One region of the Lysinibacillus sp. CTST325 genome, then DNA from elsewhere that is predicted to be linked to it. Evidence: riboswitches for the same ligand, from Rfam matches in the RefSeq annotation. Region 1 holds a riboswitch; the other holds the start of a gene.
The links. Region 1 has a riboswitch for glycine ahead of ACYQ73_RS21975 (amino acid permease). Riboswitches for the same ligand answer to the same signal wherever they lie in the genome.
Positions count from the first base shown of each region.

Region 2: another riboswitch for glycine. It lies ahead of gcvT (glycine cleavage system aminomethyltransferase GcvT); the one in region 1 lies ahead of ACYQ73_RS21975 (amino acid permease).

Region 1 is NZ_BAAFHO010000013.1:15,291-23,599, forward strand. It holds gene ACYQ73_RS21960 (hypothetical protein) at 1-1,563, shown strand, start outside; partial or broken gene ACYQ73_RS21965 (amidohydrolase) at 1,807-2,064, shown strand; gene ACYQ73_RS21970 (glutaminase) at 2,364-3,332, shown strand; gene ACYQ73_RS21975 (amino acid permease) at 3,620-4,969, opposite strand; glycine riboswitch at 5,132-5,208, opposite strand; gene ACYQ73_RS21980 (rhodanese-like domain-containing protein) at 5,732-6,115, opposite strand; gene ACYQ73_RS21985 (lipoate--protein ligase family protein) at 6,480-7,310, shown strand; partial or broken gene ACYQ73_RS21990 (ribonucleotide reductase N-terminal alpha domain-containing protein) at 7,513-8,307, shown strand.
Region 2 is NZ_BAAFHO010000011.1:94,786-103,094, reverse strand. It holds gene gcvPB (aminomethyl-transferring glycine dehydrogenase subunit GcvPB) at 1-951, opposite strand, end outside; gene gcvPA (aminomethyl-transferring glycine dehydrogenase subunit GcvPA) at 944-2,290, opposite strand; gene gcvT (glycine cleavage system aminomethyltransferase GcvT) at 2,316-3,419, opposite strand; glycine riboswitch at 3,689-3,781, opposite strand; gene ACYQ73_RS20795 (shikimate kinase) at 3,926-4,441, opposite strand; gene ACYQ73_RS20790 (hypothetical protein) at 4,461-4,661, opposite strand; gene comGF (competence type IV pilus minor pilin ComGF) at 4,639-5,064, opposite strand; gene ACYQ73_RS20780 (hypothetical protein) at 5,057-5,374, opposite strand; gene comGD (competence type IV pilus minor pilin ComGD) at 5,367-5,807, opposite strand; gene comGC (competence type IV pilus major pilin ComGC) at 5,807-6,145, opposite strand; gene comGB (competence type IV pilus assembly protein ComGB) at 6,156-7,229, opposite strand; partial or broken gene ACYQ73_RS20760 (ATPase, T2SS/T4P/T4SS family) at 7,207-7,791, opposite strand; gene ACYQ73_RS20755 (hypothetical protein) at 7,872-8,309, opposite strand, start outside.

The sequences.
Region 1 (8,309 bases):
AGCAAACAGGTGACTACAGCAAAATCAATACGTACGTCTTATGAAAAGTTAACTTATAAACAACTTCAACTTGTACCAGCAAAATATATGAGTACATTACTTCAAGCAGAAAACGCAGAAAATAGTCAAATTGACAGATTAAATATCGAGATTGACAATTATGTAGGCGATGCTGATGACAGTTACCCAATTGATCCGTCAGTAACTACTTGGCAAAGTCATGTTAATAATGTAAACCGTATTATTAATGAATATAAGGGCTTAACAAAAAATTCAACGGCTAAAATTGTCGGATATGATAGCATGGTAACCCTGCAAAAAGATTTTAAAGCAGCTGAAAAAATTATTAAGGACATGGACGCCTATCAAAAGCTATCAGTAACGCCAGGGGTAGCCGAAAGTAAGTTGAAAACTAACTATACTAATGTATTGAAAGCTTATAATAAGTTAACTAGTCTACAACAATCACTTGTATATAACGCAAACGATTTTTTATTGAATCCTCCGACTATTACAGTTGATTTAAATGGGAAGGAACCTGCTGATAAGGCTGCTGCATTGGCATTAAAGGCTGATGTTGATAAGCTTGCTGATGTAACGAAATATACATTTGCTCAATTTGAATCAGCTGTTAATGCAGCAACAACAAAATATAAAAACCTATCTTCCGCTGGACGAAAGTACGTAACAAACTATTATTTATTAACAGCGGCTAGTAAAGATCTTTCTGGTGTGAAGTCATTCCATAAAAAAGTGCAAACTGCAAGAGAAGAAAAAGATGCTACGAAACAGGCGAAAAAAATTCAAACAGTACAAACTGCTTATGCTAAGCTACCTGCAAATCAACAGTATTTAGCAAAACAGCAATATGAAGACTTGCTCAATCATCGTTTAGAAGATGTGAATGCACCAGATATTACAAAGTTAAATAATGAAATTGCAAAAATTGTCTCAAATGATACGTATACAGTTTCAAAGGAAAAAATTAATGAGCTTTCAACGCAATATAATAAGCTAAGCTCTAGTGATAAAAAACGTATTACGAATGCTGCCATCTTAACAACAGCAGTTTCTGATGTAAAAAAAGTAGAATCATTTATGAAGACATATGAAAAATCATTTACTAGTAACCCAACGACGGTCATCAAAGCTTTTGATAAGCTAACATCAAAACAAATGAGTTTAGTTAGTCCAGAAATACGACAATCTATTATTGAAAAAAATAAAGATCAACAACAGTCTAATGAAGTTGCTTTAAAATTAGTTGAATCCATTAATTCATTGCTTGTAAATGGTGAATATATTGATGACTTGGAGACGAAAGTGAAAGAAATTCGTGCAGCATATGATAATCTGAGTGCTTCCGAAAAGAGCGTCGTGAAAAATTATTCTAATCTAACACAGGCCGAGAGTGATTTGAAAAAGGTAGCCGAGGTTCATGCTCTTTACGTACCTTCGACAGAAGACAATGCAGCAGCACGTAAAACTTGGCAAACTGCATATGGTAAGCTCTCGAAAAAATTAGAAATTTTATATAAGAAGATGTACGCAAACGATTTATAAAAAATAGTTTAAACCCAAACCCCGGATAAAGAAATTTATTCGGGGTTTTTTTGTGTGCCTGGAAGGAGGATGTCGATAAAAATTAAAAGTTGGGTGATAAAACGTGAAAGTTAGTCGATAAAATTCAAAAGTTCGGTGATAAAATGTAAAAGTTAGTTGATAAAATTCAAAAGTTGGGTAATAAACACAAAAGTGTTCCGATGAAATTCATAAGTTGGATGACATTATGTGGAGAGAGGAAAAATATCTTGGCATCCTGGTACTTTTACATCTGTTATGACTTACGCCTCTCTAGCAAACTATGCGGCTACTTTTAAGTTTACGGAGAAAAGTAGCTGCGTGTACCAAATTTAGGAAGAACTGCGTTAGATGCAGTTGAACTCATGAATGTTGGGGTAAACTAATATCATTCCAGAAGAGCGCGTGCATTATTCGGTTACAAACATAGGAGAATCGTCTCCAAATGTCGTTCAACCATATGCAGAGGTGACATACTTAGTGATTTAGGAATGTCAACTTATGAAATAGACTGCTGTTGATTTTTATTGACAATCCAGCACTTATTGAAGAAGCAAAAAAGAATGGCAGGAACTCTGGATGGGGGACTTATGTTTTGCTAATTCTAGAAGGCAAAGCCTCAAAAACTTTAAAAAGTCTTTAAAAAGTTATACCAAATAGAGTCTTCGTAGGGTAAACTATGGAGGCTCTGTTTTTGCCTATTATTAAGTTTTTATCTTAGTAAAGTGTACTTATTGAGTAGTTATGGCGTAAAATGCCGTTTTTTGAAAGGAGATCACAAAATGCCGACAGAACATATCAATCATAATAATCACCTTGCGGCAGAATGGGTGAAACAGTTTCGCCCTTATGCTAAAGAGGGACAATGTGCAAGCTATATTCCCGCATTAGCGGAGAAAGATCCAAATCAATTAGCGATTTCAATTATCGGTACTAATAATGAGGAAATGAAAGCCGGAGAGACAACTGAATTATTTACTCTGCAAAGTGTTTCGAAAGTCGTTACATTTATTTTAGCATGTATGGAACGGGGATTACCTTATGTTTTAGAACGAGTAGATGTTGAACCTACAGGTGACACCTTCAATTCAATCATTCGTCTAGAAAGCCATCAGCCTGGAAAACCTTTTAATCCAATGATTAATGCAGGAGCGATTACAGTATCCTCTATGCTTGACGGAAATTCACCGCAAGAGAAGGTTTCAAAAATCCTTCAATTTTTAGAACAAATCGTTGGCAAGGAATTAAAGGTTAACGAAGAGGTTTATCAATCTGAGTGGCAAACTGCCAATCGAAACCGTTCATTAGCCTATTATTTAATGGATTCTGGCTTTTTAGACTGTCCTGTAGAAGAAGCATTAGAGGTTTATTTGAAACAATGTGCTATTGAAGTAAATGTTTCAGATTTGGCGATGATTGGTTTAGTCATTGCCAATGATGGCTATCATCCTTTATTAAAAACGCAGCTATTTCCTAAACAAGTAGCAAAATTAGCGAAGGCATTGATGGTTACTTGCGGGATGTATAATGCTTCTGGTAAATTTGCTGCATTTATAGGATTACCCGCTAAAAGTGGTGTCTCTGGAGCGATTTTAGCGGCTGTACCAAGTCACGCAGGCTTAGATTCACCTTTTCCTACTGGCTGCGGTATCGGCATTTATGGACCAGCAATTGATGACATCGGAAACAGTGTAGCCGGAGTGAATTTACTAAAGCATATTGCTACCGAGTGGAATATGAATATTTTTTAACTTCTTTCAGCAGGTGTTTAAACATCCTGTGAAAAAGAGCAACTCAGTCTAAGAACGCCACGTCCTGTGGCAACGACTGAGTGTCCAGCAGCACGTTGGCCCAAAGCCGATTCCGGACGCAATTATGTCGAGGCATAATTGATTCAATCAAAGGAAGATGACTTCAGTAAATGGAGTCATCTTTTTTATGATTTTATTTTGCACTTGATTCTATCGTTAATTAGCGATAAAAAAGTCCTGAATAGGATCACTTTCTTTAAAAGTGTCACTATCCAGGACAATTCACCTTAGCGTATTGGTTTCTTTCTTTTCATTTTATAAATAATCATTAGTATGATAAACCAAATTGGTGTTAACAGTAATGCGGTACGTGTTGCCTCTGAAATGAACATGACTACTAATAAAAATGCAAAAAAGGCAAGTACTAAATAGTTCACGAATGGAGTAAAAGGTGCTTTGAAAATCGATGCTTCATGAAGTGCGCGATTTTTACGTTTATAAATGATATGAGAGATTAATATAATACTCCACACCCATATAAAGCAAATAGCACTAATCGTTGTAACAACACTAAAGGCGTTTTCAGGCATTAATTTACTTAGTAATGCACCAGCGGAAACTACAATTGCAGAAACAACGAGTGCGTTACTTGGCACACTGTTTTTATTGAGCTTTGCAAACTTTGGCGAAGCTTGCTTGTTGTTTCCAAGATTAAAAAGCATGCGACTAGTAGAAAATAAACCACTATTACCGGCAGAAGCAGCAGATGTTAGGACGACAAAATTAATAATACCTGCAGCAATTGGAATACCGGCTAGTGTAAATACTTGTACAAATGGGCTACTTGATGCAGACATTTCATACCAAGGATTAATGCATAAAATAACAAATAACGCTCCTACATAGAATAATAAAATGCGTAATGGAATTTTATTAATGGCAGAAGGAATATTCTTTTTAGGATTGGCCGTTTCTGCAGCAGAAACTCCTACTAACTCGACACCAACAAAGGCGAAAACAACCATTTGGAATGCCATTAGGAAACCGTATAGGCCGTTCGGGAATAACCCGCCATGTGCCCAAAGATTTTCAACTGTCACTGTGCCAGAACTTGTTTGAAAGCCTGTAAATAACATGATTAGGCCAATAACAATCAGTGCCACAATGGTGATGACTTTTATAAGGGCAAACCAAAATTCTAGTTCGCCAAATAGTTTTACAGTTAACAAATTCAAAATTAGTAATAGTACTAAACAGCCGATTGCAGGCACCCATTGAGGTATATCAAACCAATAATGTGTATAAACGCCGACAGCAATAATATCTGCCATAGCGGTCATGATCCAGCAGAACCAGTATGTCCAGCCAGTGATGTAACCTGCCCAAGGTCCTATGTATTCGGATGCAAAATCAGTAAATGATGTATAGCCAGCATTCGATAATAATAATTCACCTAATGCCCGCATAACAAAAAATAAGGCGGTTCCGACGATGAGATAGGCAAAGATAATGGAAGGTCCCGCTAAAGCAATAGCTTTACCTGATCCTAAAAATAAACCAGTACCTATTGTTCCGCCAATCGCAATGAGTTGCACATGGCGATTTTTTAATTCACGTTTTAATTGTTGTTGTTCCACGTTGATCCCCCTCAAAGATACGTAAAAACTATGACTGGAAAATAAAAAAGAGACTAGTAGTGACACTAGTCTCGTAAACGACAGAATAACAAATACCGATTGCGAATGTTGTATGTAAAAAAGAAAACACCCGTATGGTATAGCTTTCATGTTGAAAGTTGATATTACTCCTCTGTCCTTTTGCCTGAGATAGTGAACCCTTCGGCGACGCAAAATGCGCTCTCTCCAGAACTGCTCCTGCTATAGTGTTATCCATAGCATTCATAGCTTGTATTGTATGTCTGTATGACATTATTTTAAGATATTATAAATCCTATCAGTGCCTACTTAATTATTCAAGGATAAATTACAGACATTTTCAGAAAAAAAGAAGAATGGAGTTCATCTAGGTAAATACTTTACGAAAAATAGTATTTTTAGACATATGTTAATTTAAGGATAATGTTTAATTCGAGGTATATGGTGTTGAAAGAGGTGGGAATTGGAACTAGCTTAGGAAGCGGTTGGCATTTTGGCAAAGGAATGTGAATGAGAGCATAGTGTCTTTCGTTGCTTTAACTTACTTGTCAGACGTTAAACAATATATATATATAATATAGTAGAAACTCAGAATTTTTCGCAAAAAGAAACCATCTCATAGTTATTTGAGATGGTTTCTTTTTGCTTAAAACAAAGTGATATAGGTAAATATAAATAAATTTACCTAGTTTCCATGAGTAGGTTTATTGATATTAGTCACTATTGTCTTATTGATTTTTAATTTTATTTTTTGGACTTTATTTTACCTGTCCAAGTACGGAAGCCGCCTTGAAGTTGATAAATTTGGTTGTAGCCACGTTTTTTAAGAAATAGAGCAGCACGTGAGCTACGGCCTGTATTTTGACAGTATAAATATACTGGTAAATCTGGGCGAATTTCTTTGTGACGTTGACGTAGTGTAGTTGAAGGAACATTGCGTGCACCAAGGATGTGACCAGCATCAAATTCTTTTTGTTCACGTACGTCGATAAGCTGTGCTTTACGATAGCCTTCAATAAATTGTTCTTGTGTTAGGTTCGTTACGGCTTTTTTTAGTCGTAGAGCATTAATGCCGATATAAGCAATTACAACTACTAAAATAACGCCGATTGTGATAAGTATGTTCAACAAAATTTCTTACCCCTTTCTATCTTCTTTATTATTATAAAAGATGCGCTAGCGATAGTCCAATGAGTTTGATAAAATTAATTAGATTGTGGCTAGAATTAATCTATCTATATTTATGGATGTTATTAGTGAAAGGTCACAGAATCATTCCACCACTATTCTTGGACTAGGATGGATGATTGCTTTAATAAAGAATAGAACTAAACGCAAAGTGTCAAAATGAGGCGGAGAGTATCCTTTGGGCTTATCTGACTCCACCAAGAAAGCGCACAGCCGACGGAAATCTACCTCACGTTATGGTGATGAGACTTATTTTTGTACACGATCGCTAATGTTCAATTAAATATTTGTAGGAGATGAAAATATGACAACTTGGTATTTTCTTAATTCAGGGAAATGTAGCCCTTCTTTTAATATGGCTTTAGATGAAGCATTACTTGATTGGCATAGTGAAGGTTTAATTCCGCCAGTCATTCGTTTTTACGAATGGGAGCCAGCAACACTTTCGATTGGCTATTTTCAGCAGGCGAAAAGAGATATCAATTTAGAAGCCGTACGAGAACAAGGACTAGGCTTTGTTCGCCGACCAACAGGTGGTAGAGCAGTTTTACATGAACATGAGTTGACATATAGCGTCATTGTTTCGGAAAGCTATCCAGATATGCCTGAATCAGTGACGGAGGCATATAGAGTGTTAAGTGAAGGTATATTGCAAGGTTTTCATAATCTAGGGATGGATGCTTATTTTAGTGTACCTGATACAGAAGAACAAAGAGCAGACTTAAAGAAACCAAAAAGCGCAGTTTGCTTTGATGCGCCAAGCTGGTATGAGCTTGTTGTAGAAGGTAAAAAAGTAGCTGGTAGTGCACAAACTCGTCAAAAAGGTGTTATTTTACAGCATGGAGCTATTTTACTTGATTTAGATCAGGAGAAATTATTGTCTGTTTTTAATTTTTCAAGTGAAGAAGCGAAGGACCGTATGCGTAGAAAGATGCCCGAGAAAGCGGTTGCTATCAATAACCTTGTTAAAGAACCTGTGACTATTGAACAATGTGTCACAGCTTTTCGTGATGGTTTTGCAAAATCGTTGCAAATTGATTTAAAACCATTTACACTTTCTGAGGAGCAATTAGAATATGTGCATGCACTAGAAGAAAAAAAATATGCATGTGATGATTGGAACTTCAAAAAATAAAAAATGGTATAAGAAAAATATTTTTTTATCGTTCAACCCTTGTAATAACAAGTGATTCGGATTCTATTCGAAATTGCAAGAGTTGAATTAAAAAACTATATATAGTATCTTTTTTAAAGAAACATACACAATATGTAGTGTTTAACGACACATGATATTGTGTATTTATTATTGTAATGCAGAAAACAAGGGAGGCAAAACGATGGTACTTACAAATCATCAACCCGAAGTAAACAAATTTGAACAGTTAAACAAAGATATTGAACAATTTCCGCAGGTTCATCCTGTAACATCTGATATGCACATTACGCATAAAGGTGTATCAAGACTTGTGATGATCGATCGCTACTCGTTTAAGGATACGGAGAAGAAAACGTTAAAAGCCGGTGATTTTGTCGTATTAACAGTGAAGTCAGATCCAAAATTCCCTGCACGTGGTTTAGGGACAATCCAAAAGCTTGATATGTCTACAAAAACAGCAGAAATTTTAATTGAGGAAGATTACCGTAGTGCTTTAGATGATCCGAAAGAGCAAGAAACAGGTGTGATTACGCGTTCAATTGACGTGCTAGAAAAGCCTCTTGAAATATTTTATGAACAAATCGCAAAACGAAATGCAACAGGACTTGCTGCTGTTGAAAAAACACCAGAGAAACGCCAAGAATGGTTTGAGAAGTTTTATGAGCAGTTAGTATCATTAAAATTCATTCCAGCTGGACGAGTTATTTACGGAGCAGGATCTGAAACAGATGTAACGTTCTTCAACTGTTACGTAATGCCATTTGTAGCAGATTCACGTGAAGGAATCAGTGATCACCGTAAGCAAGTGATGGAAATTATGAGCCGCGGTGGTGGTGTAGGGACAAATGGTTCGACATTGCGTCCGCGTAACACTTTAGCACGTGGTGTAAATGGTAAATCATCTGGTTCCGTTTCATGGTTAGATGATATTGCGAAGCTGACTCATCTTGTTGAACAAGGTGGCAGCCGCAGAGGTAA
Region 2 (8,309 bases), on a different contig from region 1:
GTCGTAATCGAAGTGATATGTGCCTTCTTCTGTTCTTACTAAAACTGGTTTTGGAAGGAATGGAATTAAATCTGCTTTTACACCTACTGGACCTGAACCTGGGCCACCGCCACCGTGAGGACCTGTAAATGTTTTGTGTAAATTTAAGTGTACGCAGTCAAAGCCCATATCACCAGGACGTGCTTTACTCATAACTGCGTTTAAGTTTGCACCGTCATAGTATACTTTACCGCCAACAGAGTGAATAAGCTCTGCCATTTCGATAATATTTTCTTCAAATAGACCAAGTGTATTTGGATTTGTTAGCATTAATGCAGCTGTATCAGAACCAACTACTTTGCGTAAATCTTCAATATCTACTAATCCATTTTCATCTGATTTAACAGTAATAGTTTCAAAGCCCGCAACAGTTGCCGAAGCTGGGTTAGTACCGTGAGCAGAGTCAGGAACGATAACTTTATTACGATGGCCTTCACCGTTTGCCTCATGGAAGGCACGAATCATCATTAATGCTGTCCATTCACCATGAGCACCTGCGGCTGGTTGTAATGTCACTTCATCCATACCTGTAATTTCAACTAATGAAGTTTGTAGATCGTAAAGAAGCTCCATTGCACCTTGAACTGTTGATTCATCCTGTAATGGGTGAACATTTGCAAAACCAGAAATTCGTGCAACAGCTTCGTTAATTTTAGGATTATATTTCATCGTACAAGAACCAAGAGGGTAGAAGCCAGAGTCTACACCGTGGTTTCGACGAGAAAGTGCTGTATAGTGACGCATAATGTCAAGCTCAGATACCTCTGGTAATTCCGCTGCTTCCGCGCGTACTAGGTTTGCAGGAAGTAAATCTGCAAGATCAACCTCTGGTACATCAAGTGCTTCTAAGCTGTAGCCTACGCGACCTTCTTTGGAAATTTCAAAAATGAGTGATTGATTTTCGTTATGCATTAAGAGCCCCCATTTCCGCAACAAGTGCATCAATTTCTTCCTTCGTGCGTAATTCTGTTACTGCGATTAGCACGTGATTTTTAAGAGAGTCATAAGTTTGACCTAAAGGATAACCACCGATGATACCTTTTTCAATTAAGCCTTTATTCATTTCTTTCACACATTTATTTGTTTTCACAACGATTTCGTTAAAGTGTGCACCTTGGAATGCTACTGTGAAACCTGCCGCTTCAAAGGCATTTTTAGCATAGCGAGTTTTGGCGATATTTTGCATAGCCATTTCACGAACGCCTTGCTTACCTAGAGCAGTCATCGCTACAGAAGCAGCAAGTGCAAGAAGCGCTTGGTTCGAACAAATATTAGACGTTGCTTTATCACGACGGATATGTTGTTCACGTGCTTGTAATGTTAAAACATAACCACGACGACCTTCACCATCTACTGTTTCACCAACAAGACGACCAGGAACTTTACGCATTAGCTTCGTTGTTACTGCAAAGAAACCACAGTGTGGACCACCGAATGCTTCAGAAATACCGAAGACCTGTGCATCCCCTACACAAATATCAGCACCTAGCTTACCAGGTGGTGTTAAAATTCCTAGTGCAAGTGGGTTTGAAGATACAACAAATAAACTTTTTGCCTCATGCGCAATATCACCAATTACTTGTAAGTCCTCTATTTGACCAAAGAAGTTAGGATACTGTGTAATAACAGCTGCCGTATTGTCATCAATTAGTTCTTTTAAAGCTTCTACATCTGTCACACCATCTTTTTGTGGAACAGTAACAATTTCAATGGATTGACCGTATGCATATGTAGCAACGACATCACGATACTCAGGATGAACCGCCTCAGATACTAATATTTTCTTACGGCGTGTATGTCCAGCTGCCAGCATACCCGCTTCCGCTAATGCTGTTCCTCCGTCATACATAGAAGAGTTTGCAAGATCCATACCTGTAAGCTCTGCAATCATCGTTTGGAATTCAAAAATTGCTTGTAATTCCCCTTGTGAAATTTCTGGTTGATATGGAGTATACGCTGTGTAAAACTCTGAACGAGAAATAACATGGTCCACGATAATTGGTTTATAGTGGTTGTATACGCCTGCACCTAAAAACGATACGTTAGCATTTGTATCTTTATTTTTCGCAGCTAGTGCCGTTAATTCTTTTAATAAAGCTGATTCAGATTTTGCTTCTTTAATATCATATAGGCCTTTAAAACGTACTTTTTCTGGAATATCCCCAAATAACTCATCAACTGAGGATACGCCAATTACGTCTAACATTTCTTGTTTATCTTGCTCCGTCATTGGTAAATAACGATGTTTCATAAATGTAGGTCCCTCTTTTCAACTTTTATTTTGAACGCTTGTAAAACGGTGTTTCAACTGCTACTACCTTTAAGTGCTTACCACGAATTTCAATTTCTAATTCAGTTCCGATAGTTGTGAATTGGCTGTCAATTAACGCGTGACCAACATTACGTTTAGAGGAAGGAAGCTGTGTACCAGTTGTTACTTCACCGATTTCCTTACCATCCTTAAACACTTTGTAGCCATGACGAGGAATTCCTTTATCGATCATTTCAATGCCTACAATTTTACGTGACAGTCCATTTTCTTTTTGTTCAGCTAATGCATCATGACCAAGAAAATCCTCTTTATTTAATTTCACAGCAAAACCAATACCAGCCTCAAGAGGTGAAATTGTCGCTGATAGCTCTTGCCCGTATAATGGAAGACCTGCTTCAAAACGAAGTGTATCTCGGCAACCTAAACCTGCTGGAACAACGCCTTTGTCTTTTCCAGCCTCTAAAATTTCATTCCATAAAGCTTTAATATCTTCTGGAGAGCCGTATAATTCAAAACCATCTTCACCTGTGTAACCGCTACGAGATACTAATGCTTTATGACCAGCAACTTCAACGTCTGCTTGGAAACGGAAGTATTTAATTGTTTTTAAATCAGTGTCTGTTAATGTTTGAAGAACCTCTTCTGCTAATGGACCTTGCAGGGCAATTTGTGCATAAGCATCTGATTGATTGTCAATCGTCACATCATATTGATGTTGATTTTCCAACATCCAATCATAATCTTTTTCAATATTTGACGCATTTACGCACAATAAATAATGATTGTCTGCTAATTTATACGTTAATAAATCATCAACAACGCCACCATCTTCATAGCACATTGCATTATATTGCGCTTGACCTACTGCAATTTTTGAAATATCATTTGTCAAAAGATTTTGTAAAAAATCTAGTGAATTAGGTCCAGCTACTAAAATTTCACCCATATGTGATACATCAAATAAGCCAGCACGATTACGTACTGCATCATGCTCTTCTTTAATAGAAGAGAATTGCACTGGTAATTCCCATCCACCGAAGTCGATTGTTTTACCACCATACTTTGCATATTCTTCAAATAGAGGTGTACGCTTTAATTCATTCGTCATTATTTTTGCCCCCTTAATGGTAGTTACATTTTTTACTGGTAGTAGTTCGTCTGCTTTTTATTCGTGCAATCATGCTCCCCCTGTTTGTTCATCTAAATAAGGAATTAACAAGCAAAACATGTAGACATAAAAAAAGACAGACGAACCCCTTTTCGGGATTCTCTGTCCTTAAACCTGAAAGTTACACCAGACTGGCTCGCATTACTACAATGCCAATCAGCCGGCTTTCCCCTTTGGTGGCTGTAGTACTACAGCTCTCTCCAGAGTTGCGTCTTGTACGAGTCCTTTTACCTGAGAGATTCATAACATTTTGTTATTTGCTCCTTCGGTGACGTCTACACGTGCTCTCCCCGCACAATCATCCGCCCAAGATTCCTCTTGGTACTATTTAGTATTCAATGAACATTTAGTTACTTATTTGTCTATATCCTAACATTAATTGCATTGAAAAGGCAATCATTTTTTAATCTATATCAAAACACGAACATTAATTTCATTTATTCCCATTAATGTTCGCCTTTTAGCCTTTTGACTTGGAATACTAAATACTCAAGAATTTGGCGGAGTGTTCTGCCTTCTGTTAACACTTGTATATGGCCTGTTTCACGATAGAATCTTCTTCTGTAGTGATACAGCTTCTCTAGCTCCTCTTTCGTTGAACTCTGTACAATTGGTCTGTTCGGATCGTGCTGTATTCGTTTGTATATATCTTCGAATGTCGCATCTAAAAAAAACACGAGCCCACTGCGTCTCATTATTTTTCGATTTTCAGCATTGATTGCAACTCCACCACCTGTTGAAATAATACAAGCTTCGTCTCGGAAATTTTTCAAAAATTCTGTTTCTATTTCTCGAAAACGTGCTTCTCCGTATTTTTCAAATATCTGTGGAATTGTCATTCCTTGCTGCCGTACAATCTCATGATCCATATCATAATATGGCATCTTTAACAAATAGCTTAAACGTCTTCCTAACGCACTTTTTCCGGAGCCCATAAAACCAACTAAATATATTTTTCGCATTCGAATCACCTTCTTATAACTACGATTCTACACTGTCTGACAAAATTTGTCCTAATAAATTTATCGTAGCTCGAATATTCAGCTTTTCTAGGTCATCATATGTCCGAAACTGAATCTCATAAGACGTACAATACGTAAGAACAAAAGTAGTTACAAAAAATAATAATGCAATTGCGATTAAAAAAATAGCCCCTCTGTCATTTTTTAATAACTGGAACATAGAAAGTTCGCTCCTTTTTGATACCACTTGGAAGTTCAACAGCTACTGTTAACATATCATTTTCAAATTGGAATTGACATTTATTAATACCAATTAGCATTGGTACATGACCACCATTTACTTGATCACGAATTAAATTGCTATAACAATCAATATTATGAATAGTATCTGCTTCCTGGAAGGTTATTCTCTTTTGGTCTTGTCGAATCGTAAATGAAGAAATATCATTTAAAGACATATTCAAATCATAAACAAAAAGCTCCCACTTTGATTGTTCATCAGTTAGTACTGTTGTTTTCATTTCTGCAAACCAAAGCATAATGAACACAACAAGTTGTGCAATAAGCACAAAAACCACTAATTGAAATAACGCTTCTAATAATGTATAGCCTCGTTCATTCATCGACTTCACCTGTCAGTTGTATACATTTTTTACGTAATTCTCGTGTATTTTTAAAACTTACACATATCCCCTGTCCATTCATAGACCATTGAAAATCTACATTTTCAACGGTATTAGTGCCTTCTGTTTGCTGTAAATAGCGATAACGCTTTAAGCCTTCATAGGCTGTTTCAGCTGCGATAACTTCTATCTTCTTGTTATAAAGAGTCGATTTCATCATATAGCTGATCGGTATTAATGTCGTGCATAATAACATAACAATGGCTATTGATAGAATCGTTTCTACAAATGAATAACCAGATTCATTCAACTCTCGATCTCCCTCGTCCTAACGTAATCACAACCTTTTTAGTGCCTTGAGGCGTTTTAAAATAAACAGTCCCTGGGGTCATGACGTTTCCATTGTAATTGTACATAATCGTGTAAATTGAACTTGTAGAAAGAATGACCTCAACCCCTTTAGGAAAAGGGCGTTCATATAATTCTGTATAAAAATCCTTTTTAATGATATATCTTTTTGATGAGCTCTCAAACTTCATCGAAATGTATTCCCTTTGGTGCATACTATACGTTTGTATATATTGCAAATCTAATTGAATTTGTGTGAAGAATCGCTCAAGCTCCCTAGTTTCCTCTGCTTTTACCGAATACTTTACGACAATCGCTGACAAACACATAACGATAAACAATACAATGAGCATTTCAACTAACGTAAAGCCACGCTCACTTTTTATAGTATCCATCAATTACTAGATCCATTATTGGAAGAAGACTTCGCCAATCGCACCTCTCCATCTTTAGTGATCATTATCTCTTCTTTGTTAGGACAGGTCGTTTCATTCTTCTTTAAATAGCCTTTTGCTACCAAATCTTCAATTGTTGGATAAGCCATAAAATCTACTCGATACGCCTCTACCTGCCCCTGCACCATAGAGATATACGCTTTACAGCCCTTCTCATCGACGGTGGCAAAATGTTTCGTAACATTAGGGATTGTTATTAAAATTAATATAGAAATAATTAGTAAAACGATGAGCATTTCGATCAATGTAAATCCAGCTTGCTGCTTTATCCGTTTCATTATTATCCTCCTATACTAGTTCAATCATGTGATATATCGGTAATAATAAACTTACATATGCAGCAACTATGCATATTGCAATAATGATGAAGAAGGTTGGTTGCACGAACGCAAGGATTTTATGCAATAGTTGCTCTTGCTTTTCTGTCAATAATTCGCTGTACAGTACCAGTTCTTTTCCTAGATAGCCACTTTGCTCTCCATGTTCAACAAATGTTGAGAAATCCATCTGCCAAACTGTCATCAAATGAATAGCTTGTGTCAGCGTATCCCCAAAAACAACACGCTCCTTTATACATCGTGCCAGATATTGTAGAAACGGTTGATGTCGCTGTTCCTCTAAAATTTGTAGACTTGCCTGTAAAGAAAAGCCACTTTGGAGTAGACTTCCTAAATAAGCAGCAAATTGTCTCGTCAAAGACATTCGTATATAAATTCGAATCAATGGCGTTTTTAGTATAATATTTAGCCGGTGAGCAATCGTACGACGTTTGAGATAAAGGTGAAAAAAGAAAATACTACAAATTACTGCTATGCCTACGACGATTAAAGCATCAGGAAAATGCAATAATACTTTTGACAAAGCAATGCTTGTCTCCTCTGTGCCAGTAGTTCGACTTGTTACCATTTTTTCTATATTAGGATATAATATGGTGCGAAACACTAAAAACAACAGCATCAAAAATATAATCAGTACTACTGGATATAAGAGTAGCTTCATTAATTTTTTCTTCGTCGATTCACTTAAAGCCATTTGCTTTGCCACACCTTTTAAGGTCTCAATCATATGTCCATTGTTTTCGGCAACTGTAATAGCTACTAAATGCTGCTTTGAAATTTGCAACGCTTCAAAAACTCCTAAAACACCGACACCCTGCCTCAGTTTTTCATTGACTAGCTTTTGTATTTCTTCATGCGCTTCAATATGATGGGGTAATAGAATAGAAATAGCTTGTGGAAATAGATAACCTTCCTCCATTAACACGCTTAATCGACTAAAAAAATGAGCTTGCTCTCTTACTCGCCATTTTGTTGCCTTTTTGTAATCTAATCGAATTCTTTCAATAAACTTTCTTATTCGCATAGATCTGACTCTCCATCAATTCTTTTTGACCTGCAAGCGTTAAATCATGTGGTAGCTCAAAGCTAGTTTTTTGCATAATTGCTTTGATGGCCACTTGAAGATGAACATCGCTTAATATTTCAAACAATGCACGGCGTTCTTCCTGGACTATCGGTGATTGGAAAAGTGTTTGAGCAACAATACCTACCACAGTTTGACGAAGTTCTTCAACTGAAACGCCTAAGTCAATAAATCGATAAAGGCAGTTTATCGAATCTTTCGCATGAATTGTCGAGACCACTAAATGACCTGTTAAAGCTGCCTCAATTGCGATTTTTGCGGTCTCTTTATCACGTATTTCACCTATCATAATGACGTCAGGTGAGTGGCGTAAAATAGCCTTTAATCCTGTAGCGTATGTAACGCCAGCTCGTTCGTTTACCTGAATCTGCAAAAGGTTAGCTTGGTTATTTTCTACAGGGTCCTCCAATGAAATGACATGTCGATTTAGTTCTGTCGAACAGTAATGGATTAGAGAATATAAGGATGTTGATTTACCAGAGCCTGTCGCACCTGTCACGAAAGTACAAGTTCATAAAAAGTGTCTTCCTTCTATTATATCTGTTAAATTAAGACCACCCATCACGGAGTGGTCTTTTCCTATTAAACAGCCTTACCAATCGCTCTAAGTATCTCTAAAAACAACGGCGACATTTGAATTAATACATAACCAAGTCCAGCATTCATTATTGTATTCCAAGCACGTTCACTGTTTCCAAACATAAAGAAGAAACAAGCACCAATCATAATTACCGAAGCAACCGGAAAAGATATTGCAACCATTACTTGAATCATTGGGTCTAAAATTGTAGCTAACATTTCAAGTGACTTATCTGCAATTATTCCGGTTGGTTGAGCAATAGCATTAAGAGGTACTGCGGATGGTATTTGTGCCATTGCTGGAGCTAATATATGTTGTTGAATCGGAACGTCTACAGGTAAGTTTATGGAGGAAATTGCGCTATGAAATTTGTTAAACATAAATAGCCCTGTGCCTACAGCTGTGATTGCCGGAACAGATGCAGCTATGGCTAAATGTCT